2 regions of the Micromonospora sp. DT15 genome follow, and region 2 is predicted to be linked to the other one. Evidence: riboswitches for the same ligand, from Rfam matches in the RefSeq annotation. Region 2 holds a riboswitch; the other holds the start of a gene.
The links. Region 2 has a riboswitch for thiamine pyrophosphate ahead of thiE (thiamine phosphate synthase). Riboswitches for the same ligand answer to the same signal wherever they lie in the genome.
Positions count from the first base shown of each region.

Region 1: another riboswitch for thiamine pyrophosphate. It lies ahead of ACLQ3F_RS28245 (ECF transporter S component); the one in region 2 lies ahead of thiE (thiamine phosphate synthase).

Region 1 is NZ_JBNCKJ010000015.1:85,556-100,470, forward strand. Features, by position in the region: gene ACLQ3F_RS28225 (thiamine-binding protein) at 167-463, opposite strand; gene ACLQ3F_RS28230 (hypothetical protein) at 753-1,238, shown strand; gene ACLQ3F_RS28235 (energy-coupling factor transporter transmembrane component T family protein) at 1,497-2,297, opposite strand; gene ACLQ3F_RS28240 (ABC transporter ATP-binding protein) at 2,294-3,724, opposite strand; gene ACLQ3F_RS28245 (ECF transporter S component) at 3,836-4,429, opposite strand; TPP riboswitch at 4,504-4,608, opposite strand; gene ACLQ3F_RS28250 (alpha/beta fold hydrolase) at 4,716-5,546, shown strand; gene ACLQ3F_RS28255 (sugar isomerase domain-containing protein) at 5,600-6,349, shown strand; gene ACLQ3F_RS28260 (DUF6328 family protein) at 6,487-6,990, shown strand; gene ACLQ3F_RS28265 (acyl-CoA dehydrogenase family protein) at 7,077-9,074, shown strand; gene ACLQ3F_RS28270 (hypothetical protein) at 9,169-9,336, opposite strand; gene ACLQ3F_RS28275 (hypothetical protein) at 9,346-9,954, opposite strand; gene ACLQ3F_RS28280 (Fur family transcriptional regulator) at 10,032-10,430, opposite strand; gene ACLQ3F_RS28285 (ArsR/SmtB family transcription factor) at 10,427-10,726, opposite strand; gene ACLQ3F_RS28290 (metal ABC transporter permease) at 10,770-11,636, opposite strand; gene ACLQ3F_RS28295 (metal ABC transporter ATP-binding protein) at 11,640-12,401, opposite strand; gene ACLQ3F_RS28300 (metal ABC transporter substrate-binding protein) at 12,398-13,342, opposite strand; gene ACLQ3F_RS28305 (hypothetical protein) at 13,397-13,654, opposite strand; gene ACLQ3F_RS28310 (antibiotic biosynthesis monooxygenase family protein) at 13,684-14,025, shown strand; gene ACLQ3F_RS28315 (hypothetical protein) at 14,050-14,529, shown strand; gene ACLQ3F_RS28320 (glycine--tRNA ligase) at 14,644-14,915, shown strand, end outside.
Region 2 is NZ_JBNCKJ010000005.1:207,784-222,698, forward strand. Features, by position in the region: gene ACLQ3F_RS13475 (hypothetical protein) at 1-370, opposite strand, end outside; gene ACLQ3F_RS13480 (class I SAM-dependent methyltransferase) at 473-1,078, shown strand; gene ACLQ3F_RS13485 (ABC-F family ATP-binding cassette domain-containing protein) at 1,120-2,799, shown strand; gene ACLQ3F_RS13490 (nucleotidyltransferase domain-containing protein) at 2,796-3,593, shown strand; gene ACLQ3F_RS13495 (aldo/keto reductase) at 3,631-4,593, shown strand; gene ACLQ3F_RS13500 (hypothetical protein) at 4,750-5,337, opposite strand; gene ACLQ3F_RS13505 (ThuA domain-containing protein) at 5,404-11,235, opposite strand; TPP riboswitch at 11,549-11,658, shown strand; gene thiE (thiamine phosphate synthase) at 11,653-12,279, shown strand; gene thiO (glycine oxidase ThiO) at 12,273-13,439, shown strand; gene thiS (sulfur carrier protein ThiS) at 13,430-13,630, shown strand; gene ACLQ3F_RS13525 (thiazole synthase) at 13,627-14,406, shown strand; gene ACLQ3F_RS13530 (thiamine phosphate synthase) at 14,403-14,915, shown strand, end outside.

The DNA of each region.
Region 1 (14,915 bases), on a different contig from region 2:
CCACTATCAGCGCTTGGGAACTTACCGTGATGTGAGCCGATACGGACCAGTGACCGACGTCCCGTTACTGCACGTGATGCGGACGTTGCCCCTGGCGGCTCGGGCCCTCGGCGCCGGTCGGCGAGCCCTGCGCAGGGAAACGTGTCGTCATTCCGCGCCGCGCGCGTCAGCCTTCGGCGAGACGGGCTTCGATTCGGGCGATCTTCCCGGTCAGCGCGTCGGTGACCCCGGGTCGGACATCGGCCTTGAGCACCACACTCACCCGGGGCGCCCGCGCGGCGACCACGTCGACCGCCTGCTTCACCACCGCCATCACCTCGTCCCACTCGCCCTCGACGGTGGTGAACATGGCATCGGTCCGGTTGGGCAGGCCGGACGCACGGACCACCCGCACCGCCTCGGCGACCAGGTCACCCACAGAGTCGTCACCGCCGAGCGGGGTGATCGAGAACGCGATCAGCATCTGCCGATCGTGCCAGTAAAAACGGATGCGCGTCGGTCGGGCGGTGGCTACGGTACGAACATGCGTAACTGACGCCCCAATTCCGAGCCGGCCCGCCGTCCCGCGTCGCGGTCCGTGCGCTCCCGGGCGTCCCGCATTCCCTCCCCGCCGTTCAGTGGCGATGGCCCTGCCTGGCCCGGTGAGCAGTCCCTTCCCCGCTCGACCGCCGCGCAACGGCGGTCACCAGCCGATCCGACCGACCGCCGCAGCGCGGGACCGGCCGTGCCGGTCGGCATTGAAGGAGGCCCGGATGCCTGCCAGGCGTAACCCGAAGAAGACCCGTACCCCGAAAGCGACGCCCCTCGGCGTCGACCCGGCGGCCGGCCACGGCCCGCTGCCAACCACGCTCCCGGCCCTCGACCTCGCGGTCGAACCGCCCCTGCCGGCGCTGCCGGCGGCACTGGTGGAGCCTGCGCCGCGGGCAGATCTGGCACTGCCCGCAGTACTGGTGGAGCCGGCGCTGCGGGCTGAGTCGGCGTTGCCTGCGGCACTGGTGGAGCCGGCGCTGCCAGCCTCCGCCCCGGGCGAGGTGGCGGTCCCGGACGAGGTGGCCGTGCCGGCAGCGGTCGATGTGCCAGCGGTTGTCGATGCGCCTTCGGTGGGTGATCTACCGAAGCCGACCGGCCGACCGAAGGCACCGACGGCAGGGCCACCACAGGGCGGCGGCAACCGCTCCGGCGGCGGCCGCAGCCAGCAGGCCGGCCAGGCCCGCCGCTACGCCTTCCGCCGCAGCTGACCAAGCCACCCCACCCCACCCCGACCCACCCCGCGATCTTGCACTTTCTGCGCTCACATAACTGGCATACATGAATGAATCGACGACAGAATTCGCAAGATCGACGGGGGTGGCGCGTGTGCGCCGGGTGGTGACAACAACATCAGGGATGTAGTGGCCTCCTTCGCCAGCGAAGCCACTACATCCCTGATGTTGTGCGGATCTTGCCGGCGGCGGCGGCGGGCGGCGGCGGGCAGCGGGCGGGGCGCGGGCGCGGGGTCAGCTGATGAGGGGGCGGAAGGTGCCCAGGATGACGCTCGTGGTCAGGGCGGCTGCGGCGAGTACGGCAGCTCCGGCGACGAGGAGGACGTCGGCGCGGGTGAAGTGCTGGTGGCGGGCGACGGTACGGGGTGTGCCGGCGTCGAAGCCGCGCGCGTCCATCGCCACCGCCAGCCGGGTGCCTCGGCGGATGGCCCCGACCAGCAGCGCGAACGCGGTGGAGGCGAAGAGTCGCAGCTTCGCCACCGGATTGCGTCCCGCGTCGACGCCCCGGGCGCGTCGAGCCATGCTGATCATCTGCCACTCCTGACCGAGCAGCGGCACCAGCCGGAACGCGGCCAGCGCACCGATGGCGAACCGGGCCGGCGCCTTCGCGTTCTGGATCAACGCGTCGGCCAGGTCGGTGGGGTCGGTGGTCGCGAAGACGATCACACCGGGCAGGGCCACCGCGAACACCCGCAGCACCAGGCCGAGCGCGGTGAGCAGGACGCCGGTGCTCACCAGCACCGGTCCCACGTCCAGCAGGACCCGGCCGGACCGGTCGGCGGCGAACAGCACCAGGGTGACCAGGATGCCGGCGGCACTGAGCAGCAGTGGCCAGGCCCGCCGGGCCAGCACCCGGTAGCGGATGCCGAACAGCGGCAGGACGGCCAGTTCGAGGGCGATGGCGATTGCCGGGGCCACCGGGTCCAGGGTCGCCAGCAGGGTGAACGAGAAGACCAGTGCGGCGGCGACCTTCGCCACCGGGTTGCGGCGGGCCAACGGCGCGTCCGGCGCGGCGACCGGCTCGATGCTGATCATCGCTGGTCGTCCGGGGTCCGGTGCAGGGTGACGGTGCGGTCGGCGAGCGCGGTGACGAAGTCCGCGTCGTGGGTGACGGTGACCACGGCGTGCCCGGCGTCGCGCAGGTCGGCGAAGAGGTCGACCAGCTCCCTCCAGGTCCGCCGGTCCTGACCGAAGGTGGGTTCGTCGCAGATCAGCAGGCGTGGCGCGGTGGCGAGGGCGGTCGCCACGCTCAGCCGCCGCGCCTCGCCACCGGAGAGGGTGTACGGGTTGGCGGCGGCGAGTCGGGCCAGCCGTAGCCGTTCCAGCAGCCCGGCCACGGTCTCCTTGACGGCTGCTTCGGGTTGACCGGTGCGGCGCGGGCCCAGCGCCAGCTCGTCGAAGACGGTGCTGGTGACGAACTGGTGCTCCGGGTCCTGGAAGACCGACCCGATGCGTCGGGCCAGCGCGGGTGCCCGCCACCGGTGTGGGGGAGCGCGGTGGTCCGCGCCGGCCAACTCGGCCGTCGCGGTGACCTGCCCGCTGCCCGGCCTGAGCAGACCGCCGAGCAGCAACGCCAGGGTGGACTTGCCGGCACCGTTCGGTCCGCGTACGGCGAGTGCTTCACCGGCGCGTACCGCCAGGTCGGTGGGGCCCAGCCGGGGCGGCAGGCCGAGCTGGTCGGCGGTGAGCAACAGCTCCCCGGGGCTGGCGGTCGCCGGTCGGGGCGCGATGGGGTGACCGGGCACCCAGACCCCCTCGGCGGCCAGGGCGGCGCCGTGGGCGGCGAAGACCGCCCCGGGCGGGCCGTCCGCGCGGACGCCGCCACCCGGTTCCAGGACGACCACCCGGTCGACAAGCGGCAGTGCCTCGGCGACCCGGTGCTCGACCAGGATCAGCGTGGTGTCGGCGTCCAGTGCGCCGGCCACCGCGTGCCGGACCAGCTCGGCCCCGGCCGGGTCGAGGTTGGCCGTCGGCTCGTCGAGCAGCAGCAGGGCGGGGCGTAGGGCCAGCGCGCCGGCCAGGGCGAGGCGTTGCTGCTCGCCGCCGGAGAGCGCGGCGGTGTGGCGGTCCCGGGAGTACGGGAAGCCGACCCGGTGCAGGGCCTCGTCCACCCGGGGCCAGATCTCGTCGGCCGGCACTCCTCGGTTCTCCAGCCCGAACGCGACGTCGTCGCCGCAGCGCGCCATCACCAGTTGGGTCTCCGGGTCCTGGAAGACGATGCCGACCCGTTCCCGCCCCTTGCGGGGGTCGAGCCCGTCGATCTCGACGGTGCCCTCCTGCTCGCCGGAGTCCTCCGGGAGCAGCCCCGCCAGGGCGCTGAGCAGTGTGCTCTTGCCAGCCCCGGACGGCCCAAGAAGCAAAACCCGCTCCCCAGCCTCAACCCGCAGATCAACCCCGCGCAGAGCCCAGGCCCGCCGCCCAGCGTGCCGCCACCCGAACCCCCGCAGCAGTACCCCGCCCACCAAACCCACCCCCTCCCACCCACCTCGCCTACCCTTGTTGATCAAGAGATTTGCGTCAGGAAATGGGCTTCTGTTGACGCAAACCTCTTGATCAACGCCGTTGGGTGGGGGTTAGATCAGGGCTCGGTTTCGGCCTGCCGGGAAGCGGTCCAGGACGCCGGTGTTGGCCAGGGCGTTCGTCAGCAGCCAACCGCCCAGGCCGGCGATCACTGTGGCGCTGACGATGGTGAGCAGCGCGTACGGGATGCGGTAGTCAGTCAGCGCGTAGTCGACGTTCCAGACGAAGAAGTCGAACAGCGCGGCGCTGAGGCCGGTCAGCGCGCCCGCGAACACCGCGGTCGGCAGGCGGAACGACCGGTACCGGAAGGCGGCGAAGGCCAGCTCGGCGCCGATGCCCTGCACGATGCCCTGCGGAATGACAGTGCCGGCCCACTGGCTGCCCAGCAGCGCGGACAGGACCGCGGCCACGGTCTCGCAGTAGAGCGCGGCGCCGGGCTTGCGGATGACCAGCCCACCGATCACCGCCGGCATCAGCCAGACGCCGTAGAGCAGCGTCTGCGCCGGCGGGAAGAAGGCGAACGCGCCCTCGGTGGCGCTCCAGACCAGGCCCCAGGCCCAGAAGATGACGCCGAAGGCGACCGCGATCACCGAGGCGACCACGATGTCGATGGTGCGCCAACGGTGTGTGTCAGTGGTGGATGTCATGTGTTGCTCCCAGTTCGTGAGTGCGAACCAGGAGAAGACGCACGCCGCGTCCGGTGGCACCGGACTGCGGCGCGGCTGGAGGTCGACCGAACTCCCTGCGCTGGCATTACCCAGATCAGGTTCGAGGGTCTGCGGGCGTGCCCGCACTCTCAGCGCTGTGCGCTCCCCTGTCGGATATGAAGTTGTCTCGCTGACGCTAACACCGACCAGGGGCGCGGGCCCAGCAGGGCATCCGCCTGACCTGCGGGAGCGAGCGGCCGACCGCCGGCTGGGTACGCTTCCGATCATGCGGGTTGACGCGCGAGGCTTCACGTTCGAGGTGACCGTCGGCGGTCCGACGGACGGCGTACCCGTCCTGCTGCTGCACGGTTTCCCCCAGCACAGCGGCGAGTGGGACGACGTGGTGCCGGCGCTGCACGCGGGCGGGCTGCGCACGTACGCGCTGGACCAGCGCGGTTACTCACCCGGTGCCCGGCCCACGGTGGTGGCCGACTACCGGATCCCCGAACTCGTCACCGACGTCGCGGCGGTGCTCGACGCGCTCGGGCTGGACGCCGTGCACCTGGTCGGCCACGACTGGGGCGCGATCGTGGCCTGGGCGGTTGCCGCCCGGCACCCCGAGCGGGTCCACACGCTGACCGCCGTGTCCGTACCGCATCCGGCGGCCATGGCGTACGCCCTGAGCAACGACGCCCAACAGAAGGCCCGCTCGTCGTACATCGCCCTGTTCCGCAAGCCCGAAAAAGCGGAGAAGGTCCTGCTGGCGTGGCACGCCACCGCGCTGCGCAAGATGCTCGGCGGGGTGGGCGACACCTCCCGGGTGAACCGGTACGCCGACCCGATGCGTGAGCCGGGTGCGCTGACGGCCGCGCTGAACTGGTACCGGGCGATGTCCCGCGCCGACCTGGCCGGCGTCGGCCCGGTCGCGGTGCCCACCACGTACGTCTGGAGTGACCGGGACGTCGCCATCGGCCGGACCGCCGCCGAGGCGTGCGCGGAGAACGTCACCGGCGACTACCGCTTCGTGCAGCTGCCCGGGGTGAGTCACTGGATCCCGGACGCGGCACCGGCCCCGCTCGCCGAGGCGATCCTGGCCCGAGCCGGCGGGACGGCCTGAGCAGCAGTGGACACCAACGGGCTGCTGGCCCGCAATCGAACGACGGAGGACGTATGACGGTGAGCGCCGAGGACTACCTGGCCGTGGTGACCGAGACGATCGGCCGGGTGGCCGCCAGTCAGCGGGAGGCGGTGGGGCGGGCCGCCGACCTGATCGCCGAGGCCGTCCGAACCGACGGCGTGGTGCACGCGTTCGGCACCGGGCACTCGGAGGCCCTCGCCATGGAGATCGCCGGACGGGCGGGTGGTCTGGTGCCGACCAACCGGATCGCGCTACGCGACCTGGTGCTGCTCGGCGGCGAACCGGCCGACCGGCTGGGCCCGCTGCTGGAACGGGACCCGGCCGTCGCGCACCGCCTCTACGAGCTGGCCCCGGTGCGCCCCACCGATGTCTTCGTGCTCGCCTCGAACTCGGGCGTCAACGGCGCGATGGTGGAGTTCGCCACGCTGGTGAAGGAGCACGGTCACGGGCTGGTGGCGATCACCTCGGCGCGGCACTCCGGCCAAATGGCCTCCCGGCACCCGTCCGGGCGCAAGCTGAGCGACCTCGCCGACGTGGTGCTCGACAACGGCGCGCCGTACGGCGACGCGACGCTGCCCCTGCCCGGTGGTGGCGCGGTCGGCGCGGTCTCCTCGATCACCGCGGCGCTGCTGGCGCAGCAGGTGACAGTGGAGGTGGTGGCGCGGTTGCTGGCGGCGGGGGAGCGGCCCCCGGTCTACCTGTCGGCGAACATCCCGGACGGCGACGCGCACAACAACGAGTTGGAAGCGCGGTACGCGGGCCGGATCCGACGCGGGTCCTGAGGCCGCCGGCGGCCGACGTGCGTCGCCGAGATGAACGGCAGGTGTCGTGAACCTGTTTCGCGCTCGGCCGGGTGGGGCATTGGCGTTGCTGCCGGCGGGCGGGACCGCCGGCAGTAGCGTCTCACCGGAGGTAGCGCGTGTCCAAGGAGACCGAGAAGCAGCGCTGGCAGCGCAACTTCGCCGACCTGCTGCAGGAGTTGCGGGTCGCCCAGACCGGCGTGCAGATCCTCTTCGCCTTCCTGCTCACCCTGCCGTTCAGTAACGGGTTCAACGAGACCACTGAGTTCCAGCGCGACGTCTACATCGTGGCGTTGCTCGCGGCGGCCGCCGCCACCGCGATGATCATCTCGCCGGTGGCGTTCCACCGGGCGCTGTTCCGGCAGGGGCGTAAACCGGAGCTGGTCCGTTTCGCGCACCGGATGGCGACCGGCGGCCTCGCCTTCATGCTGATCGCCATGGTCAGCGCGGTGCTGCTGATTACCGACTTCGTGCTGGACCGGCCGATCGCCTTCCTGCTCAGCGCCCTGACCGGGCTGTGGTTCCTCGCCTTCTGGATGGTGCTGCCGTTCGCCCGGCGCAGCTGGGGTGAGGACGACATCGACGACGATGACGACGACCCGGACGCGACTGCCGGCGACTGACCGCGTCGATCTACACGCAGCGCTACCCCTGGGTAACAACCGGGGGTAGCGTGACGGTAGCCGCACCGAGCTTCGAGGGGGCAGCCGTGACCACGACGCAGAACGGCCGACCGACACCGGACGGCCCCGACTCCGAAACCACGGCCGGTGCCGCCGCGCCGCTGCCCGCCGAAGCCGGGCAGGTCACCGAGAAGGAAGCCCGGCAGGTCGCCGAGGCCGCCCGCGAATCCACCTGGGACCGGCCCAGCTTCGGCAAGGAGCTGTTCCTCGGCCGGTTCCGGCTCGACCTGATCGACCCGTGGCCCCGATCCGACCCGGACGACGTGGCTCGCGCGGAGGAGTTCCTTGGTCGGTTCCGCGCCTTCCTGACCTCCGAGGTGGATGGTGAGGCCATCGAGCGGGACGCGTCCATACCCGACTCGGTGTTCCACGGCCTGGCCGACCTCGGCGCGTTCGGCATGAAGATCGACCGGAAGTACGGCGGGCTCGGGCTGAGTAACCTGCACTACTGCCGAGCGCTCATGCTGGCCGGCTCGGTCAGCCCGGCCATCGGCGCGCTGCTCTCGGCGCACCAGTCGATCGGGGTGCCGCAGCCGCTGAAGATGTTCGGCACCCCCGAGCAGAAGCAACGCTTCCTGCCCCGGCTCGCCGCCGGTGAGGTGTCCGCGTTCCTGCTCACCGAGCCGGACGTCGGCTCCGACCCGGCCCGGCTGGCCACCATCGCGGAGCCGACCGAGGACGGCACCGGTTACCGGCTCAACGGGGTGAAGCTCTGGGCCACCAACGGCATCGTGGCCACCCTGCTGGTGGTGATGGCCCGGGTGCCGGCCACGCAGGGACGTCGGGGCGGCATCACCGCGTTCGTGGTGGACGGCGACAGCCCCGGCATCACCGTCGAGCGGCGCAACGAGTTCATCGGCCTGCGCGGCCTGGAGAACAGCCTGACCCGGTTCCACGACGTGATCGTCCCCGCCGAGAATGTCATCGGCGGCGAGGGCAAGGGGCTGAAGATCGCCCTGACCACTCTGAACACCGGCCGGCTCTCACTGCCGGCCATGTGCGTGGGCGCCGGCAAGTGGGCGTTGAACGTGGCCCGAGGGTGGGCCGCCGACCGGGTCCAATGGGGACGGCCGGTGGGCGAGCACGAGGCGGTCGCGCAGAAACTCTCCTTCATCGCCGCCACCACGTACGGCATGGAGACGATGCTCGACCTCTGCTGCCTGCTCGCCGACGACGACCGCAACGACATCCGGATCGAGGCGGCACTCGTCAAGCTGTACGCCAGCGAGATGGCCTGGAAGATCGCCGACGAGCTGATCCAGATCCGAGGTGGGCGCGGCTACGAGACGGCCGACTCACTGGCCGCCCGCGGCGAACGCCCGGCCGCCGTCGAGCAGATGCTGCGCGACCTGCGAATCAACCGGATCTTCGAGGGCTCCACCGAGATCATGCACCTGCTGATCGCGCGGGAGGCGGTCGACGCCCACCTGTCGGTGGCCGGCGACATCATCGACCCGGACGCAGGGCTGGGCCGCAAGGCCCGAGCCGGCGCACGAGCGGGCGCCTTCTACGCGAAGTGGCTGCCCACGCTCGCCGTCGGTCGAGGGCAGAGCCCTTCGGCGTACGCCGAGTTCGGTCCGCTCGCCGCGCACCTGCGCCAGGTGGAGCGTTCGTCGCGCAAGCTGGCTCGGTCGACGTTCTACGCGATGTCCCGCTGGCAGGGAAAGATGGAGCGTAAGCAGGCGTTCCTCGGCCGGGTGGTGGACATTGGGGCCGAGTTGTTCGCGATGTCCGCGGTCTGCGTCCGGGCCTCCGCCGAACGGGACAGCCGCCCGGAGAACGTCGAGCTGGCCGACCTGTTCTGCCGGCAGGCGCGGGTGCGGGTGGACGCCCTGTTCGCCGCCCTCTGGGACAACACCGACTCGGTCGACACCGCTGCCGCGAAGCGCATCCTCGCCGGCCGCTACGCGAGCCTGGAGGAGGGCGTGCTCACCCCGTCCGAGGAGCTGCCCTGGGTGGCCCGCTGGTCGCCCGGCCCGTCCACCTCCGAGGATGTCCGCCGCCGCATCCCGCCGAAGCCGTAAACCCCGCCGCGGGTCGGCCGGGGTGCGGGTCGGCAGGGGTTGGCCGCGGTGCGGGTCGGCAGGGGTTGGCCGCGGTGCGGGTCGGCGGCTTCGGTCAGCGGGCTACCGCCCAGGCCAGCACCCCCGCCAGGATCAGACCGTTGAGCCCGGCCAGGGCCAGGTACGCCGCAGGTGGAATCTTCTTGCCCCGGCGCAGGAAGGAGACCAGGACAGCGGCGTAGCCGAGCAGCAGGACGGCGATGACGACGAGGAAGTAGAACACCCGACGACTTTAGCGGCCCCGGCTGCGTAGACCGAGTTGGCGCAGCTCCAGAGCGGCCAGGGCGTCGACTGTCGCGTCGTCGCCGCGCCGCCACGCCTCAGCGACGTCCGGGCCGATCCGGGTCAGTTGGCCCAGCGGCTGGGTGGCCAGGGCGCGCAGGGCGAGCAGATCCCGGCCGGCCGGCCCGACGGCCAGCTTCGCGGCCGACCCGGCTCGGCGCATCCAGCGCAGCCGTAGCGGCAACCAACCGAAGAGCACGATGCCGAGCGGGAAGATCAGCACCGCGACGGCGAGGGCGAGGGCGAGCTGATCGACCAGGTGCTGCTGGTCGCGGCCGGCGTCGGCCAGCCCACGGGCCGCGTCGGCGGCCTGCCGGAACGGAGCGGTCAGCTCGTCGCCGACCAGTGGCACCCGGCCGACCTTCCCGCCGGCTTCGGCGAGGTTGTCGGCGAGGCCGCTGCCCGCGCCCTCCAGCTTCTGTCCGGGTACGGCGAGCTTCTGCACCAGGTCGTGCAGCCACAGCGCGCCGCGGATCGCCACGTACACCCAGGCGACGACGAGCAGGTCGGTGAGCAACTGACGGGCGGCTGTCGGAAACCGATCGGCATAGATCTTCACGCCGGACAGCGTGTCACGAACGGCCTTGGCGGGGCACCCGTGAAGTGAGCCCGGATCGCGATCGACCGGACCGGTGGTCAGCGCGGGCAGGTCGGGCAGGTGCCGAAGATTTCCAGGGTGTGGCTGACGTCGGCGTAGCCGTGCTGCGCGGCGACCCGGTCGGCCCAGCTCTCCACGGCCGGCCCGGCCACCTCGACCGTACGCCCGCACACCCGGCAGACCAGGTGGTGGTGGTGCCCCTCGCTGCACCGGCGGTAGAGGTGCTCGCCGCCCGGCGGACGCATCACGTCGATCTCACCGGCGTCGGCGAGCCCCTGGAGGGTGCGGTAGACGGTGGTCAGGCCGACCCGCTCGCCGCGCTGCCGCAGCATCGCGTGCAGGTCCTGGGCGCTGTGGAAGCCCTCCATCTCGCCCAGCAGCGCGCTCACCGCCGAACGCTGCCGGGTGTTGCGCACCGCGGCGGTGCTCTCGCTCATGATCCCTCCCCGGCGTGGCTGACCGCGTCCGCCACGATGTGCGCGACGTGCTCGTCGACCAGGCTGTAGGCGATCTCCCGGCCTCGGCGGGAGCCGCGCACCACGCCCGCTCCGCGCAACACCCGCAGGTGCTGGGAGACCAGTGGTTGCGCCGCGCCGAGCTTCTCCACCAACTCGTGCACGCACCGCTCGCCGTCGGCCAGCTCGCTGACGATGGCCAGCCGAATGGGAGCGGACAGGGCGCGGAGCAGTTCGCTGGCCCCGTCGAACCCGTCGTAGCCCGTCGCGCTGGTCATCCTGCAACGGTAACCAATACCACCGACGTCGCGCTGACCAGGCTCAGCTCAGCACGACCTCGTGAGGTTCCGGTGTCGGTACGGCGGTCGGCGTCGTCCGGCGGCGCACGACCCGCCAGACAGCGCCGGCCACGGCCACCACCAGGAACGAGGCGATCGCCACCAGCACCACCGAGGCGCCCGGCGCGGTGTCCGCCGTGGCCGCCACCCAGACACCCGAGCCGGCGGCGAAGAGCCCGAGCGCCATCGCGGCGGCCATCGTGCTGCGGAAACCCCGGGTGACCTGCTGGGCGGTGGCAACCGGCACCACCATCAGCGCGCTGATCAGCAGCACGCCGACGGCCCGCATGGCGATGGTCACGGTGACCGCTGTGGCGACCGCGATCAGCAGGTTCAGCGTGCGGACCGGCAGACCGGAGACCCGGGCGTACTCCTCGTCGTGACTGACCGCGAAGAGCGCCGGCCGCAACGCGATCATCGTGACCAGGATCGCCGCGCCGAGCACCGCGATGGTGGTCAGGTCGGCGGGCGAGATGGTGGTCAGCGACCCGAACAGGTAGGCGTTGAGGTTCGCGCTGGTCGCGTCGGAGAGGCCGACCAGGAGTACGCCACCCGCGATGCCGCCGTAGAAGAGCAGAGCCAGAGCCAGATCACCGGAGGTACGCCCACGGGCCCGGACGATCTCGATGGCGATCGCGCCGATGGTGGCGGCGATCACCGCGACCAGCACCGGGGAGCGGTTGAGCAGCAACCCCGCGCCGACGCCGGTCAGCGCCACGTGCCCCACACCATCGCCGATCAACGCCAGCCGGCGCTGCACCAGGTAGATGCCGAGCGCCGGCGCGGCCAGGCCGATCACCAGCGCGCCGATCAGGGCGCGCTGCATGTAGGGGTACTGGAAGAGTTCCATGGGTCAGTTGCTCCACAGCCCGGCGGGCTCGTCGTAGCAGTGCGGGTGCACGTGGTCGTGGTCGGGTTCCGCGTGATGGCCGGCCGGGTCGGGCACCGCGCCGTCGTGGGCGATGCGACCCTCATGGACGACGACGGCCCGGCTGATCACCGGTCGCAGCGGGCCCAGCTCGTGGGCGACGAGCAGCACCGTTCCGCCGTCGGCGACGAAATCGCGCAGCGCGCCGGCGAAGGCCTCCTGGCTGGCCGCGTCCACCCCGGCGGTGGGCTCGTCGAGCACCAGCAGCTCCGGCTGGCCGGCCAGGGCACGGGCGATCAGGGTGCGCTGCTGCTGGCCGCCGGAGAGCGTGGACACCGGGTCACCGGCCCGGTCGGCGAGCCCGACCGCGCCCAGCGCCGCGTCGACGGCGGCCCGGTCGGCTCGACCCGGCGGACGAAGCACCCCCCGACGGGCCAGCCGGCCGGAGGCCACCACCTCCCGGACGGTCGCCGGTACGCCGCCGCCGGCGCCCAGGCGCTGCGGGACGTACCCGATGCGTGCCCATTGCCGGAACCGGCGCAACGGCCGGTCGAAGAGGGTGACCGAGCCGGCGCTGATCGGCACCAGCCCGAGCACAGCGCGGATCAGGGTGGACTTGCCCGAGCCGTTGGCGCCGAGGATCGCGACCACCTCGCCGGCGGTCACGGTGAGCGAGATGTCCCGGAGCACGGGGCGGCCGTCGTAGCCGACCACCCCGTGCTCGACGGTGATGACAGGTGAGGTCACGAGCAGCTCAAGGCCGTCTGCAGGGTCCGCAGGTTGGTGCGCATCACCGAAAGGTAGTCCCCGTCGCTGCCGGCGGCGAGCCCTTCGATCGGGTCGAGCACGGCGGTCTTCGCGCCGACCTGACCGGCGATGGTCTCGGCCACCTTCGGGCTGACCAGGGTCTCGAAGAAGATCGTCGTGGCCTGGTGCTCCTTGGCCTCCTCGATCACGTGCGCGAGGCGCTGCGGCGAGGGCTCGACGTCCGGGCTCAGCCCGGTGATGCCGACCTGGTCGAGCTGGTAGCGGTCGGCGAGGTACCCGAACGCGGCGTGGCTGGTCACGATCTCCCGCCGCTGGCAGGTCGCCAGACCCTGCTTGAACTCGCCGTCCAGTGTCGTCAGGTCGGCGCGCAGGGCAGTCGCCCGGGCGGTGTAGTCGGCGGCGTGGTCCGGGTCGGCCTTGCCGAGCCGCTGGGCGAGCTGGTCGCCGATGCCGGCCAGCCGGGTCGGGTCGAGCCAGACGTGCGGGTCCTTGCCGCCGCTCTCCTCGGCGTGCCCCTCTTCGCCCTCGTGGTCGTGCCCGCCGGCGGACGCGTCCAACAGCGGTTGCACGCTCGTCACGTCGAACGCCCGGTCGCCGCCGTTCTGGGCCACGGCGTCGTCCACGGCCGGCTGGAACCCCTTGAGGTAGACGATCAGCTCCGCGTCGCTGACCTCTCCGACCTGGCTCGGGTTGAGCTCCAGGTCGTGCGGCTCGGCGCCGGGCTTGGCCAGGTTGGTGACCCGGACGGCGTCGCCGCCGATCCGTTCGGCCAGGAACTGGAGGGGGTAGAACGCGGCCACCACGTCGACTCGCTGAGGGTCGGCGCCGGCGGCACCGCCGGTGGAGCAGCCGGCTCCAGCGCCCAGGGCGAGGAGGGCGGTCGCGGCGGCCAGGACACGGTACGTGGCGCGGATGGTCATGTCGTCAACTGTCCGTGGCAACGATAATGATTGTCAAAAACGCATGATTGCATGTCAGAGGAGCTTCGCGAGACCCACAGCCACCAGCAGGGTGAGCATCACCAGCCGGATCAGCCGGGTCTGCGGCGCCTGAACCGCCCAGGTCGTCGCCAACAGGGCGATCAGGACGCCGGCGAGCGCGAGCGTGAGCAGCCCGCCGATCACCCCGGGCGTGAAGAACGCCACCAGCACCACCACCAGGGTGAGCAGGAACACCGACGTCGGGTTCGCCCCGGCCAACCGGGCGAGCAGAGGGCGCTGCGTACGCTGCATCCCACAGACTCTACGAGGAGGAACCCCCGGTGCTGGTGACCAACCGGTTCGTGGTCGACGTCGATGCCGCCGACGGCTTCACCGAACGGGCGCACGCCGCCCTCACCGCGCTGGCCGCCCGGCCCGGCTACCTGCGCGGCCAACTGGTCCGGGCGTTGGACGACCCCCGGCACTGGTCACTGGTCACCGAATGGGAGTCGGTCGGCACGTACCGGCGGGCGCTGGGCGCCTTCGAGGTCAAGGTCAGCGCCGTGCCGCTGCTCGCCGAGTCCGTCGACGAGCCCTCCGCGTACGAGGCGCTGGCCACCGCCGCCCCCGGCGGGGCCGTGGTCGTCGCCGAGAGTGATCGGGCTGCGGGTCCTTACCGCTGAGCCGCCGGACACTACGCTGCTCCTATGACCGCACCCGCCCCGCCACCCGGTCCCGGGGTGGCTCCGCCGTTCGCCGCGCCGCCCACCGAGGGCCGCCGGACTCGGCTCTGGATCGGCCTCGGCGTCGGCGCGCTCGCCGTGGTGCTCTGCTGCGGCGGCGGTGGCACCGCCGTCGTCGGCCTGGCCGTCAGCGGAGTCCAGGCCATTCGGGAACAGGCCCGCACCGTGACCGGCGACTACTACCAGGCGCTCGTCGAGCGGAACTACGGGCGGGCGTACGACCAGCTCTGCGACGACGCGCAGCGGCGTGAGTCCCGGCCGGAGTTCGAACGGCGCGCCGCCGCCGAACCGCAGGTGACAGCGTTCCGGGTGGGCGAGGTGGACACCACCTACCTGACCGTGCCGGTCGACGTGACCCTCGACGGCGGCGACCGGGAGCGGCAACAGGTCAGCCTCGGGCAGGACGGGCAGACCGGCGGCGTGGAGGTCTGCGAGGTCAGCTGACCCGTCCCCGGTATTCTGCTGGGCTCGGGGGGACGGTGGTCGTACCGTTGTCCCGAACCGACCGTTCCATCCACATCTCGCCCCCGCCGACCGCCAGCCGGCGTAGGAGGAAACATGCCAGCCGACCGTATCGACGCCGTCGTCAGCCTCGCCAAGCGCCGAGGCTTCGTCTTCCCCTCCAGTGAGATCTACGGGGGCACCCGATCGGCGTGGGACTACGGTCCGCTCGGCGTGGAGCTCAAGGAGAACGTCCGCCGGCAGTGGTGGAAGACGATGGTCCAGCAGCGCGACGACGTCGTCGGCCTGGACTCCGCGGTGATCCTGTCCCGCAAGGTGTGGGAGGCGTCCGGCCACATCGCCGAGTTCGTCGACCCGCTCACCGAGTG
Region 2 (14,915 bases):
GGACGGCTGCGCCGCCGATCAGCGCCTGCCACAGTCGACCGCCGCCGCGCCGGGCGGGCGGCTCCGCCGCCGTCGCCGAGGTGTAGATCTGGCTGCGCGGCGGTGCGGGCGGGATGTCGGCGCGTGTCGGCACTGCCTGTGGCGCATCGGCGTGCGCGGCCGGCCCGAGCTGTTGCACCTCGGTACGAGCCGGTGCCGGCTGCGACGAGGGCAGCGAGAGCTGGTTCGGGCGGGGCAGCGACGGCGTGGGGAAGCGTGACGGAGAGGGCCCGGCCGGCGGGGGCGGACCGGCGCCGAGCACCGACAGGTCGGACCCGGGCTCCGGGTACTCCTCGAAAGCGTCCTCATCGGACTGGTACCGATACACCATGTCGCCCAGAGTAGGAGTCATTGTCCCTTTAGGTGGTAATTTCAGGGAAATGTACGTGCGGGCCGTGTCAGGTCCGCCCCGGACCGGTGCGAGAATTGTCGGGTGACCGGCGACCACTACTTCACCGCTCAGCCCACCAGCGACGCCCCGGCGCGCGAGGTCGAGTTCACCGTCGCCGACCGCGACTACCGGCTCACCTCGGCCGGCGGGGTGTTCTCCGCCAGCCGGCTCGACCCGGGCACCGCGGTGCTGCTGCGCAAGGCCGAGCTGCCCGCCGACGACACCACCGGTGACCTGCTCGACCTCGGCTGCGGGTTCGGGCCGATCAGCTGCGTGCTGGCCGACCTCGCGCCCAGCAGCACCATCTGGGCCGTCGACGTCAACGCCCGGGCCCGCGAACTGACCGCCGCCAACGCGGCTCGGGTCGGTGCCGCCGACCGGGTCCGGGTCAGCGCGCCGGACGACGTTCCGGACGACATCCGCTTCGCCCAGATCTGGTCGAACCCGCCCATCCGGATCGGCAAGGACGGGCTGCACGACCTGTTGCTGCGCTGGCTGCCCCGACTCGCCCCGGACGGCGTCGGCTGGTTGGTCGTCGCCCGACACCTCGGCGGCGACTCGCTGCAACGCTGGCTCACCGAGCAGAGCTGGCAGGTCGAGCGGTACGCCAGCCAGAAAGGCTTCCGGGTGCTGCGCGTCACCCGGTAATTGGATGTACCCCCCGACCCACACTGGGGCAGGATCCCGGCGTGGGATACGTGGACGTGGCAGCGGTCGGGCACATCCTGCCCGACGGTCGGGAACTCTTCGCCGACGTGTCGTTCCGGGTCGGGGAGGGCAGCAAGGTCGCCCTGGTCGGGCCGAACGGCGCGGGAAAGACGACGCTGCTGAGGATGGTCGCCGGCGACCTGCCGGTGCGCAGCGGCGTCGTCGCGCGGGCCGGCGGGCTGGGTGTGATGCGCCAGTTCATCGGCATGATCGGCGACGAGTCGACCCTCGCCGACCTGGCGTTGTCGCTGGCCCCGCCGGCGCTTCGCGACGCCGGCCGGCGGCTCGGCGAGACCGAGGCGGCCATGCGGGCGGCCGAGGCCCACGGCAAGTTCAGCAACGCCGCGGGCAAGGCCCAGCTGGCGTACGCCGATGCGCTCGGCGCTTGGGGCGAGGCCGGCGGGTACGACGCCGAAGTGCTCTTCGACACCGTCGCGACCATCGTGCTCGGTAAGCCGTGGGACGCCGTACGGGACCGTCCGGTGCGAACCCTCTCCGGCGGCCAGCAGAAGCGCTTCGCCCTGGAGTTGCTGCTGCGCGGCCCGGACGAGGTGCTGCTGCTCGACGAACCCGACAACTTCCTCGACGTGCCCGGCAAGCGCTGGCTGGAGGCGCGACTGCGCGAGTCGACGAAGTCGGTGCTCTACGTCTCGCACGACCGCGAGTTGCTGGCCCAGAGCGCCGACCGGGTGGTCGCCGTCGAGGGTGGCAGTGCCTGGGTGCACCCGGGCGGCTTCGCCAGCTGGTACGAGGCTCGGGTGGCTCGGCACGCCCGCCTCGACGAGCTGCGCCGGCGCTGGGACGAGGAGCACCAGAAGCTGCGCGAGCTGATGCTGATGTACAAGCAGAAGGCCGCGTACAACGACGGGTTGGCCTCGCGTTACCAGGCCGCGCAGACCCGGTTGCGCAAGTTCGAGGAGGCCGGGCCGCCGCCCGTACCCCCGAAGGACCAGGACATCCGGATGCGGCTCAGCGGCGGGCGGACCGGCAAGCGCGCGGTGGTCTGCGAGCAGCTGGAGCTCGACGGCCTGACATTCCCCTTCGACCTGGAGATCTGGTACGGCGACCGGGTGGCGGTGCTCGGTGCCAACGGCACCGGCAAGTCGCACTTCCTGCGGCTGCTGGCCCGCGGCGGCACCGACCCGGACCCGGCGAACGGCCCGGTCGACGGCGCGGGCGCGCTCGCTCCGGTGATGCACGAGGGGTCGGCCCGCCTCGGTGCCCGGGTCCGCCCCGGGCACTTCTCCCAGACTCACGACCGGCCGGAGCTGATGTCGAAGACGCTTGTCGAGATCCTCTGGCGGGGCGACGAGCACCGCACCGGGATGGACCGGCACGCGGCGATGGGTGTGCTCAGCCGCTACGAGCTGGCCGCGCAGGGCGACCAGCGCTTCGGGACGCTCTCCGGCGGGCAGCAGGCCCGGTTCCTGGTGCTGCTGTTGGAGCTGTCCGGGGCGACCCTGCTGCTGCTCGACGAGCCCACCGACAACCTCGACCTGGCCAGCGCGGAAGCTCTCGAAACGGGCCTGAACGCCTTCGAGGGAACGGTGATCGCTGTCACCCACGACCGTTGGTTCACCCGCTCCTTCGACAGGTTCGTGCTGTTCCGAGGCGACAGCGAGGTGGTGGAGACCCCGGAACCGGTCTGGGATGTCGGGTGATCCCCAGCGACCTGCCCGACCGCCTGTGCGCCGTCGAGGGGGTGGTGGCCGTGGCGCTCGGCGGCAGCCGGGCGCGCGGCGAGCAGCGCCCGGACTCCGACTGGGACCTGGGTCTCTACTACCGGGGTGAGCTGGACCTGCCGGCGCTGCGTGCGGTGGCCGCGACGGTCGCCGACACCGCCGTCGCGCTCACCGCCCCCGGTGGTTGGGGGCCCTGGGTGGACGGGGGTGGTTGGCTGCGGATCGGCGGGGTCGCCGTGGACTGGATCTACCGGGACCTCGACCGGGTGCACAGCGCCTGGGCGGACTGCCGGGCCGGCCGGTACGAGGTCGGGGTGCAGGCCGGGCACCCGCTCGGGTTCTACTCGTCCGCCTACGTCGGCGAGGTGGCGTTGTGCCAGGTGCTGGCGGACCCGACCGGCCAGCTGACCGCGCTGAAGGAGCAGGCCCGGGACTATCCGCCCGCGTTGGCCGACGCGCTCGTGGCCGGCGGCTGGGAGGCCGGGTTCCTGTTGGCCGGCGCGGCCAAGGCCGCCGCAGGCGGGGGCAGCGGGTACGTCGCCGGCTGCCTGTTCCGGGCGGTCGGAGTGCTCGCCCAGGTGCTGCACGCCCGGGCTGGCCACTGGTTGATCAACGAGAAGGGGATGATCGCCGCAGCGGGCCGGCTGCCGGGGGCGCCTCCGCGTTTCGCGCAGCGGGCGCAGGCACTGCTCGGTGGCGTCGGCCGCAGTCCGGCCGAGCTGGCCGCGACCATCAACGCCGCCCGTGAGCTGGTCACCGAGGTGGTCGGCTGAGCCGCCGCCGAGGTGGCCCGCACCGAGCCGGCATAGGGTGGATCGCGTGACTGACATGACCTATCGCCGGCTGGGCGACTCCGGGCTCGTGGTGTCCGTGGTCGGCATCGGCTGCAACAACTTCGGCCGCAAGTTGGACCTCGACGGCACCCGGGCGGTGGTGGACGCGGCCCTGGACGCCGGGATCACCCTGTTCGACACCGCCGACATCTACGGCGAGCCGCAGGGCGGCTCCGAGGAACTGCTCGGGCAGGCGCTCAAGGGCCGCCGGGACGACGTGGTGGTGGCCACCAAGTTCGGCATGGACATGAACGGTCTCAACGGACCGGACTACGGCGCGCGGGGTGCGCGGCGCTACATCGCCCGCGCGGTGGAGGCGTCGCTGCGCCGGCTCGGCACCGACCACATCGACCTGTACCAGATGCACGAGCCCGACCCGGGCACCCCGATCGACGAGACCCTCGCCGCCCTGGACGACCTGGTCCGTGACGGCAAGGTGCGCTACCTGGGCAACTCCAACTTCGCCGGCTGGCAGATCGCCGACGCGGACTGGGTCGCCTCGTCCAACGGCCGGTCCCGGTTCATCAGCGCGCAGAACCACTACAGCCTGGTGGAGCGGTCCGTGGAGGCCGAAGTGATCCCGGCGTGTGAGCGGTTCGGCCTCGGCATGCTGCCGTTCTTCCCGCTCGCCAACGGCCTGCTCACCGGCAAGTACAAGCGGGAGGCTCAGCCGCCGGCCGGCAGCCGGCTCTCCGGTGGTGGCCGGTACGCGGAGCGGCTCGCCGCGGCCGACTGGGACACCATCGAGGCGATCGAGGCGTACGCGGCCGAGCGGGGTCTGACGATGCTCCAGGTGGCGATCGGCGGACTGGCCGCCCAGCCGGCGGTGACCTCGGTGATCGCCGGTGCCACCACGCCCGAGCAGGTGCGTGCCAACGCCGCCGCCGGCGTCTGGGAGCCCAGCGACGACGATCTGGCGGCGCTGCGCGCCATCCTCTGACGGCGCGCTGTCGCTGATCCACCCGCGTTCCGTGAAGGCGGGGCATCTGCGGTCTGCGGAAGCCCCGACTTCACGGAAGCCCCGACTTCACGGAAGCCGAGACGACACAGGGCCGGGCCGCTCGTCGCGGCCCGGCCCTGTCATGCACTGCTTTGGTCAGGTGGTGCGTCGGCGGCCGAACAGCATGGCCACCCCCATCGCGACGGCGACGAGCACGAGACCGGCCGCCGCGAGCGGCCACCAGGCGGCGCTGCCGGCGTCATCCGTCGGCGTGGTCACCGCGACCGGCGCGGGCGCCGGCGGCGACTGTGCCGCCTTCGCCTGCACCGTGGCGGTGGCCTTGCCCGCCAGGGGAGCGGGGGAGTTCACCGACACTTTCCACGTGCCGGTGGAGAGCACCGGGCCGCTGCTGTAGAAACCCTGCCCCTCGGGCTGCGGTTCCAGCTGCACCGGCCCGACCCGCTGCCCGTCCGGACCGGTGGCGGTGAGGACCAGCCGCACCACCTGTTCCAGCCGGCGGCCATCGGCGTAGGTGGCCTGGATGGTGACGCCCTGAGCCCCGTCGCCGGCCACAGTGAGTTTGAGCTTGTCGGCCTGCGCCGCCGGGGCGGCCTGCGCTGCTTGCGCCGCCTGCGCCGCCGGGGCGGCCTGAGCGGCCTGCGCCGCCGGGGCGGCGGCGGACAGGGTCAGGGCCAGCCCGACGAACACGGCGGCCAACGCCTTGCGGATACCGGTCACGGACATCTCCCTTCCTACCGATGAGGGAGGCCCCTCCCCGACGCCGCAGCGCCGAGGAGGGGCCTCGTCGGATCAGAGCTGGCGACCGGGTGCCAGCCGGGTGGCGTCGCCACCGAGCCGTCCGGTGCCCTTGACCGAGTCACCGTCGTTCGCCTTGACCCCGGCCTTGCTGGCCGCGCCGCCGAGCCGAACGATCATGGCGTCGGCGTCCCGGATCAGGACGTCCCGGACCTCCGCCTCGCCCACCAGCGCGGTGTCGGAGGCGAGCGTCCGGAACGCGGTCAGCTGCCGGACAGCCGCCTTGTCGTCGCCGGCCGCCTCGGACGCACGGACAGCGTCGAGCTTGTTCGACAGCTGCTTGTGCGCCTTGGTCGAGAGCCGCCCCGTCGCCTTGAACCGGTCCAGCAGACTCTGCATGTCCCGGAACGAGGTGGTGACGAAGAACCGGACCGTCGAGGTGGTCTTGTTGCCCGCCTTGTCGGTCGCGGTCACGGTCAGCTCGTGCAGGCCGAGCGACAGGTCGTACATGGCCTGCAGGGTGCCACTGGTGTACGCCTGGCCGTCGAGCTGACCGACCACGCTCGCGATGCCCGAGCTCGGGTCAACGGCCTGCCAGGCCACCCGGACGTCCTGGCTGTCGCCGTAGAGCTGGCCGTCGGCCAGCCCGGACACCAGCAGCGTCGGCTTGGTGCCGTCGATGCGCAGCACCGCCGACTTCAGCGTCTCGACGTTGCCCGCCTTGTCCGCCGAGCGGAACAGCAGCTCGTGCTGCCCGTCGCCGGTCACCTCGATCGGCGTCGAGTACGGCGCCCACGCGCCACCGTCAAGCGACCACTCCACCGTCTTGACACCGGAACCGGCGTCGGTGGCGGCCAGCACGACCGGGATGGTCCCGTTGTGCCAACCGGCGTCGTTCGCCGGAGCGAACGTCGCCGAGGTCACCGGCGCGGTGGCGTCGATCTTGACCGAGACGGTCTTGGTCGCCTCCACGTTGCCGGCCTTGTCCGTCGAGCGGAACCGGAGCTCGTGCTCGCCGTCCCCGCTGACCGCCACCGGAGCGGTGTACGCCGTCCAGGTGGTGGACCCGTCCAGCTGGTACTCCGTGCTGCCGAGCCCGCTACCGCCGGCCTCGTCGGCACCGGTGAGCGTGATCGTCACCGGCCCGGTGTACCACCCGTCGGTCGGGGTGCCGGAAACCGCCGCAGTGGTCACCGGTGCCGTCTCGTCGGCCACCTCCGTGCTGAGCCGGAAGTAGTCGAACGAGGCGGTCTTCGACGCCGTCTGGTTGGCGCCGAGGGTGAACAGCCCGACCTTCGGGGTTGCCCCGACCGCGCTGTTGGTCAGCGCCTCCAACGCGGTCCAGGTCGTGCCGTCGGCCGAGTACGACGCGGTGAACGTGTCGCCCGTGCGGGCCAGCCGCAGGTGCCACACCGCCGAGGTCAGGTTGCCCGCCTCGGGCTGCGGGTTCTGGACCGCCCCGGCGATCTCGCTGCGGAACTCGATCCGCCGCGTCACCGCCTGGCCGGCCTGGTTGTCCGCGATGAAGTCGAGCTTCAGGTAGTTGTCGTCGTCGGCCTGCACGAGCAGACCGGCCTGCTGGTACTGCTCGTTCAGCAGACTGCCGTCGACCTTCGTCTCCAGGGTCCAGTCGCCTGACGGCGCGGTCTGGAGGATGAAGTTCTTCGGCCCGGTGTTGTCGGTGCCGTAGATGTCACCGTTGGGCACGTCGATGCGCAACGAGCCATCGGTGACCCGGTAACCGTTCGGGTCCTCCCGAAGGATCGCGTCCCACCGGCACTTGTCGAGCGTGCTGCCGGTGAACTCGTCCGACGGGTCGACCGGCCCGGCCGGGGCGTCCGGCGTCACCTGGAACGAGTCGAAGGCCGCGTCGACAACAGGTGCCTCAGTGCCACCGTTGAGCGCGAAGACCCCGATCCGCGGGTTGGTGATGCCGGCGAGCGCCGCCGAACGGCCCACCGGGGTGAACGTCTGACCGTCGCCCGAGGCGGACGCGGTCAGGTTCGTCCCGTCGCTGGTGATCCGCAGGTACACGGTGTCACCGGCAGGTGCGTTGGTGGCGTCGGCGGCCTCGTTGCGAGGAGTCGCCGCCGTCTCCCGGATGAACTCCACCCGACGACTGCCGTTGTACAGCAGGTCCACCTTGGCGTAGTTGTCGTCGTCGCCGTACACCAGCAGACCTGCCTGCTGGTAGTTGGCCGTCACCGGCAGGGTGACCTTGGTGGTCATCTCCCACGCGCCGGTCGGGGCCGCCTGGAGCACCAGGTTCGTGGCGTCGTTGCGAGCGCCGTAGAGGTCACCAACGCCAGTGGGCAGCCGGAGCGCGCCGCCACTGAGCGAGTAGAGCTGGTTCTCCCGGATCACGCTGGTCCAGCGGGCCTTGTCGAGGCTGTTGCCGTTGAAGTCGTCCGAACGCGCCCCGAAGCAGGACGTGTCCGGAGCGTCGACCCGCACCGGCACCGTGGCGTACGACTTGGCGCCCTTGCTGTCGGTCACCGTGAGGGTGGCCGTGAAGGTGCCCGCGGTGGTGTAGGTGTGGCTGGCGTCCACTGTGGTCGCCGTGCCTCCGTCACCGAAGTCCCAGGCGTACGTCAGCGGGGTGTCGCCCTCGGCGTCGGTGGCCGTGCCGTCGAAGGCGACGGTGACCGGTGCGGTGCCGGTGCCCGGGGTGGCGGTGGCGCTGACCACCGGCGGCCCGTTCTCGGTGACACCGCGGCCGACGAAGTCCATCCAGTTGACGTTGAACAGCGAACCACTTCCGCCGCTCGGATCGCGCGCCAGGAAGTACAGCGAGCCGCTCGCGGCACCGGTGACCGGCGCGCTCACGTCCGTGTACGTCTGCCACGCCCCGGTCGACGGTACGACGGCCGTGGCGACCACCGGTCCGTCGACAGCACCGGCGCGCACCTCGATCCGACCGCCAGCGGCGGCGGAGGCGGCGCGGAACCGGATCTCGGTGATGTTGGTCAGGTTCGCCGGGGCGACCGACCACCAGTCACCGTCCTCGATGAAGGCGATACTCTGGCCGCCACCGGCGGTGTCGGCGCCGGCCTCGCGCTGCACGCCGGGGTCTCCACCACCGGTGCTCACCGGGGCGCGCCCGGTGGCGGTGAAGTACTCGGCCTGCTTCTGCTTCGGCTGGAGGACCTCGATCTGCCGGCCGGTCAGGGCACCGGAGCCACCGGCACCACCCTCGTCGGTGTAGGTGGCCTCGAAGACCGCGAAGACGTTCGCCTCGGCGCCGTGCCCGGAGGCGAGCGACGTCTGGACGGTGCCGGTGCAGCCGGTGTGCTGCTCCAGCGGGTGGGCGTGCTCGTCGTGACCGAGCAGCACCTGCAGCCCGACCCGGGCGCAGTCGATCTCCCCGTCCTCGGGGTCGGTCACCTTGATGGTGTACCGGACCTGGTCACCCCAGTTGAAGAACCCGCCGTCCGGCGGGAACTCGATGGTGACCGTCGGCGCGGTGTTGCCGACCGTCACCGGCACGTTCGCTACCGCGGTCCGACCCTTGGGGTTGGTGACGGTGAGCTGGGCGGTGTAGTTGCCCGCCGTGGCGTACGTGTGGGTCGGGTTGGCCTCGGTCGAGGTCTGCCCGTCGCCGAACGTCCAGGCGTAGGTGAGCGTGCCACCGTCCGGGTCCCGGGAGCCGGCGCTGGAGAACGTGACGGCCAACGGCGCCGGACCCGAGGTCGGGTTGGCGGACGCCGCCGCGATGGGCGCACGGTCACCGGCGGTGTAGTCGATCCGGTAGACGCCGGAGTTGTCGTTGTTGCCACCGAAGCCGCTGCCCCACTCGATCAGGTACAGCGCGCCGTCCGGGCCGAACTCGAAGTCCATCGGCCGGATCATGCTCATGCCGGTGAGCAACTGGTTGATGTCCACCAACGACTTGCCGTCGGGGGTCACCTGCATGGTGTACATCTTGTTCTGGTTCCACTCACCGAGCAGAGCCTTGCCGTCGTAGTACGCCGGCCACTTGCGGTTCGAGTTCAGGTCGGCGTCGTAACGGTAGACCGGGCCACCCATCGGGGCGCCGCCGCCGCCGATCTCCGGGTAGCGCGCGTCACCGGCGTACCCGTAGTCGACGGTCGCCGGGACCACCGGCGGGAGGTTGGTCAGGCCGGTGTTGTTCGGCGAGTTGTTGACCGGTGCGGCACAGTCGAACTTCGGGCCACTCGGACCGGACGGGAACGTGTAGTCGTTGTACGCCTCGTTCGTGCCCGTGCAGTACGGCCAGCCGTAGTTGCCCGGGGTGACGATGTTCCACTCGACCAGACCGCGGGGGCCACGGTTCGGGTTGTCGGTGTTGGCGTCCGGCCCGTAGTCGCCGACGTACAGCGTGTTGGTCTTCGGGTCGGTGCCGATCCGGAACGGGTTGCGGAAGCCCATCGCGTAGATCTCGGGACGGGTCTTCTCGGTGCCCGCCGCGAAGAGGTTGCCGGCCGGGACCGTGTAGGTGCCGTCGTCCTCCGGGTGGATCCGGATCACCTTGCCGCGCAGGTCGTTGGTGTTCGCGGAGGTGCGCTGCGCGTCGTAGTCCTGGCGGCCCGCCCGCTCGTCGAGCGGCGAGTATGAGTTCGACTCGAACGGGTTGGTGTTGTCACCGGTGGCCAGGTAGAGGTTGCCGTCGCCGTCGAAGGTCATGCTGCCGCCGGCGTGGCAGCAGGTGTTGCGCTGGGTGTCGACCCGGAGCACCTGCTTCTCGCTGGCCAGGCTGATGGTGTCGCCGGTGACCGTGAAGCGGGACAGCAGGTTGCGGGTGACCCCGTCGTTCGGGGCGTAGTACAGGTACACCCAGTTGTTCGTGGCGAAGTCCGGGTCGAGCCGGATGCCGATGAGACCGTCCTCGTTGCCGGTGAAGACGTCCAGGTCGACGGCGGTGACGGTGTTGCCGGTGTCCGGCTTCACAATCTGCACGCGACCGTCACGCTCGATGTAGAAGACCCGCCCGTCGGGGGCGATGTCCAGCTCCATCGGGTTGCTGGTGTTGCTGTCCAGCGTGACCTTCTCGAAGTTCGAGGTCTTCGAGGCGCCACAGTCGGCGTTCTCGACGCCGGCCGCGGTGCGGATGCCGCCGAGCAGGTGGGACAGGAACTCGGGCTCGGCGTACGACTCCCGGGTGTGGCCCAAACCGGTGTACCAGGAGCGGCCACCGTCGTAGTCCTGACACCAGGCGACCGGGTGGTCCGCACCCATCGCGCCGGCGCCCGGGGTGTAGCTCTTCTCGTCCAGGCTGGCCAGCACGTGCACGTCCGGCCGGGGGTTGCTCTGGTAGTTGTACCACTCGTCGAACCGGGACCACCGGTCCGGCAACCCGGCCGTGGACGGGTGGGCGTGGTCCTCCACCTTGACGGTGGCCGTCTGGTTCTGCGGGTGGTTGGCGAAGTACGCGCCGACCAGGTCGCCGTACCAGGCCCAGCTGTACTCGGTGTCCGACGCGGCGTGGATGCCGACGTAGCCGCCGCCGGCCTTCACGTAGCGCTCGAACGCCGCCTGCTGGTCGGCGTTGAGCACGTCACCGGTGGTGGAGAGCCAGATCACCGCCTTGTACTTCGCCAGGTTGGCGTCGTTGAATGCCGCGCCGTCCTCGGAGTTGTCCACTGTGAATCCGTTGGCGGCGCCGAGCTGCTGGATGGCGGCGACGCCGGTGGGGATCGAGTCGTGCCGGAAGCCGGCGGTCTTGGAGAAGATCAGGACGGAGAAGGGATCGGCCGCTGCCTTTGGCGCCTTCGGCGCCACCTGGCTGACCGGGGCTGCGGCTTTCGCATCCCGTGGGGGAACCTGGGCGGCCGCCTGCGCGGGCGCGCCGAACAGGGTGGTCGAGGCCATGGCCAGGGAGATCAGGGTTGCGGTGATTGGTACGCGGGCACGACGAGAACGGGACACGCCGCCTCCTGTGTCGTAGTGACAGAGCTCGCGGGAGTCGGCTCGCCGAAGGCCGTCCCTGATGGAGCCGGTGGTCACACCGTGCCAGGGTGCCCCCACCGACATTTTGTCGAATCGCTGAACAAATTAATTCGGCTGGCTCGATGTCGGGCAAGATGCAGACGGGTAACGGTTCTGCAACGGGGGGCGACATTCCGAACAGGACCGTATGAAGTGCCCCATTGGATCTAGCTCGTTTTCACGCCGCCGGCCCGGCCGGCCACCGCCCACCCCGCGCCTTGGCAGGCCGGCGGATCTGTCGTACGGTGACACGCAAGTAACCCACGGGAGCCCGGTGTACCGGGCTGAGAGGGGGGCTGACAGCCCCCGACCGTCGAACCTGATCCGGATAATGCCGGCGCAGGGAGGAGCGTTGCCGTGCCGTCCCTGGGGCGATTGCATCTCATCACCGACACCCGACCCGGTCGTGACCCACTCGCCGTGGTCCGCGCCGCCCTCACCGTGGCCCACGCCGACCTGGTGGTGCAGGTCCGGGTCGAGGATTCCGCCACCGACCGCGAGGCGTACGACCTGACCGGGCGGGTGTTGGCGCTCTGCGCGCCGTACCGGGCGACCTGCCTGGTCAACGACCGGTTGCACGTGGCGCTGGCGCTCGGCGCGGCAGGTGGGCACGTCGGCGCCGACGACCTGCCGGTCGCCGCCGCCCGCCGGGTGCTCGGCCCCACCGGTGTGCTGGGCGCAACCGCTCGCGCGCCGGGCCCGGCGGCCGAGGCCGTCGCGGCGGGCGCCAGTTACCTGGGCGTCGGTCCGTGTCACACCACCAGCACCAAGACCGGCCTGCCGGACCCCATCGGGCCCGCCGGAGTACGCGCCGTCGTCGACGCCGTCGACGTTCCGGTCATCGCGATCGGCGGAGTGACCGCGGCCCGGGTGCCGGCGCTGCGGGCCGCCGGGGCGTACGGGGTGGCGGTGGTCGGCGCCGTCTCCTCCGCCGCCGATCCGGCACGGGCAACCGCCGAGCTGATCGAGGCTCTGACGTGCTGACCGGCCGGTCCCCGTCACCGCTGTCGAGCGACCGGGTCCGGCCGGACGTGGCAGTGGTGGGGGCGGGGCCGATCGGGCTGGCCATCGCCTGGCGTTGCGCCGCTCGCGGGCTGCGGGTGGTGGTGCACGATCCGGCACCCGGCTCGGGGGCGTCGGCGGTGGCCGCCGGCATGCTCTCTCCGGTCGCCGAGGCGTACTTCGGTGAGCGGCAGCTGACCGGGTTGCTTTTGGCATCCGCTGCCCGCTGGCCAGCGTTCGCCGCCGAGTTGACCGAGGCGACCGGGATCGAGATCGGCTACCGGACCGAGGGCACCCTGATGGTCGGGCTCACCGGCGACGACCTCGCCGAGGCGCGCCGGCTGTGGGCGTACCAGCAGGGGTTGGGCCTGCCCGTGACGCCGCTGCGCCCCAGCGAACTGCGCGACAGCGAACCGGCGCTCGCCCCACGGGTGCGCGGCGGTGCGCTCGCGCCCACCGACCATCAGGTCGACCCCCGGCTGCTGGTGCCGGCGCTGCGCACGGCCGCGCAGCGGGCCGGCGCGGTGCTCGTGCCGCAGCCGGTCCGGGGGTTGTCCGATGTGCACGCATCGGTCACCGTTGTCGCCGCCGGCTGCGGGGCCACAGCGCTCACCGGCCTGCCCGTGCGGCCGGTGAAAGGTCAGATCCTCCGGCTCCGCGCGCCCGACGGCGTCGCGCCGGGCTTCCGGCACGTGATCCGGGGGTACGCCGACGGCGAGCACGTCTACCTGGTGCCCCGCGCCGACGGTGAGGTGGTGCTCGGCGCGACGGTCGAGGAGCGCTCGGACACCACTGTCACCGCCGGTGCTGTGCAACGGCTGCTGCGCGCCGGGGTCGACCTGCTGCCCGAGCTGGCCGAGTACGACCTGGTCGAGGCGGTCGCCGGGCTGCGCCCGGGCACCCCGGACAACGCGCCGATCCTCGGGCCGCTGCCCGACCGACCGGACGTCCTGGTCGCCACCGGGCACCACCGGCACGGCATCGTGCTCACCCCGATCACCGCCGACCTGATCGCCGACCTGGTGCTGGGTGGCGTACCCGACCCGCTGCTCGCGCCCTTCCGCGCCGACCGCTTCGGCGGTGCCACGGTGGCCGCGTCGGGCCGACCTGAACCGCGTGTGGAGGGGGACCTGTGGAGTTGACAGTGAACGGGGCCGGGCGCAGCGTCGCCGCGGGCGCGTCAGTGGCGGACCTGGTCCGCGACGTCGTGGCGCACCCACGTGGGGTGGCGGTCGCGGTCAACGGCGAGGTGGTGCCCCGGACCGGCTGGCCGGCCCGGGCACTGCGCGACGGTGACCGGGTCGAGGTGCTCACCGCGGCGCAGGGCGGGTGAGCGGCGTGCCGTTCGAGCTGGGTGGGGAGACCTTCACCTCACGGCTGATCCTCGGCACCGGCGGTGCAGCGAACCTGTACGTCCTGGAGCAGGCGATCCGGGCGTCCGGCACCGAGCTGGTCACAGTGGCGCTGCGCCGGGTGGGCACGGCACCGGGCTCGACGGGTGGGCTGTTGGAGCTGCTGGACCGGTGCGGCGTACGCCTGCTGCCGAACACCGCCGGCTGCCACACCGCGACCGAGGCGGTGAAGGTGGCCCGGTTGGCCCGGGACGCGTTCGACACCGACTGGGTCAAGCTGGAGGTGATCGGCGACGAGCGGACGCTCCTGCCCGACGGGGTGGAGCTGCTCCGCGCCGCCGAGGAGTTGGTAGCCGACGGTTTCACAGTGCTGCCGTACACGAGCGACGACCCGGTGCTCGCCCGCCGCCTCGCCGACGTGGGCTGTGCCGCGGTGATGCCGGCCGGCTCCCCGATCGGCTCGGGGCTCGGCATCGGCAACCCGCACCACATTCGACTCATCCGGCAGGGTGTGGACGTGCCGGTGATCCTCGACGCCGGCATCGGCACCGCGTCCGACGCGGCGCTGGCGATGGAGCTGGGCTGTGACGGGGTGCTGCTGGCGAGCGCTGTCACCCGGGCGGCCGACCCGGTGGCGATGGCCACCGCGATGCGGTACGCCGTCGAGGCGGGCCGACTGGCGGCCCAGGCCGGCCGGATCGAGCGCCGCTTCCACGCGCTCGCCTCCACCCCCGACGAGGGAAGACCCGAGCTGTGACACCGCCGTCCGGGGTTGTCCTGTTGACCGACCGGCGCGTCGCGCGGGAAGGGCTCGACCGGGTCGTGGCGGGAGCCGTGGCCGGGGGAGTGCGCTGGGTGGTGCTGCGGGAGAAGGACCTGCCCCGCGCCGAACGCGCCGCCCTCGCCGCCGACCTGCGCGCGATCCTCGCCGACGTCGGCGGAACCCTCATCGTGGCCGGCCCCGACCCGCTCGGCGGCGACGCCGTGCACCTGCCCGCCGCCGGCCCGTACCCGCCGCCAGCCCACCCGCTGGTGGGCCGCTCCTGCCACGACCGCAGCGAGCTGGACCGCTTGACCACCGAGCACTACGCGACCATCTCCCCGGTCCACCCCACCAGGACAAAACCGGGTTACGGCCCACCCCTGGGCACCGACGGCCTACGCAAGCTGGTCGAGGCCAGCCCGGTACCCGTGCTGGCCCTCGGCGGAATCGAAACCCCAGAACAGGTGACCGCCTGCGTCCAATCAGGAGCCACCGGAGTAGCA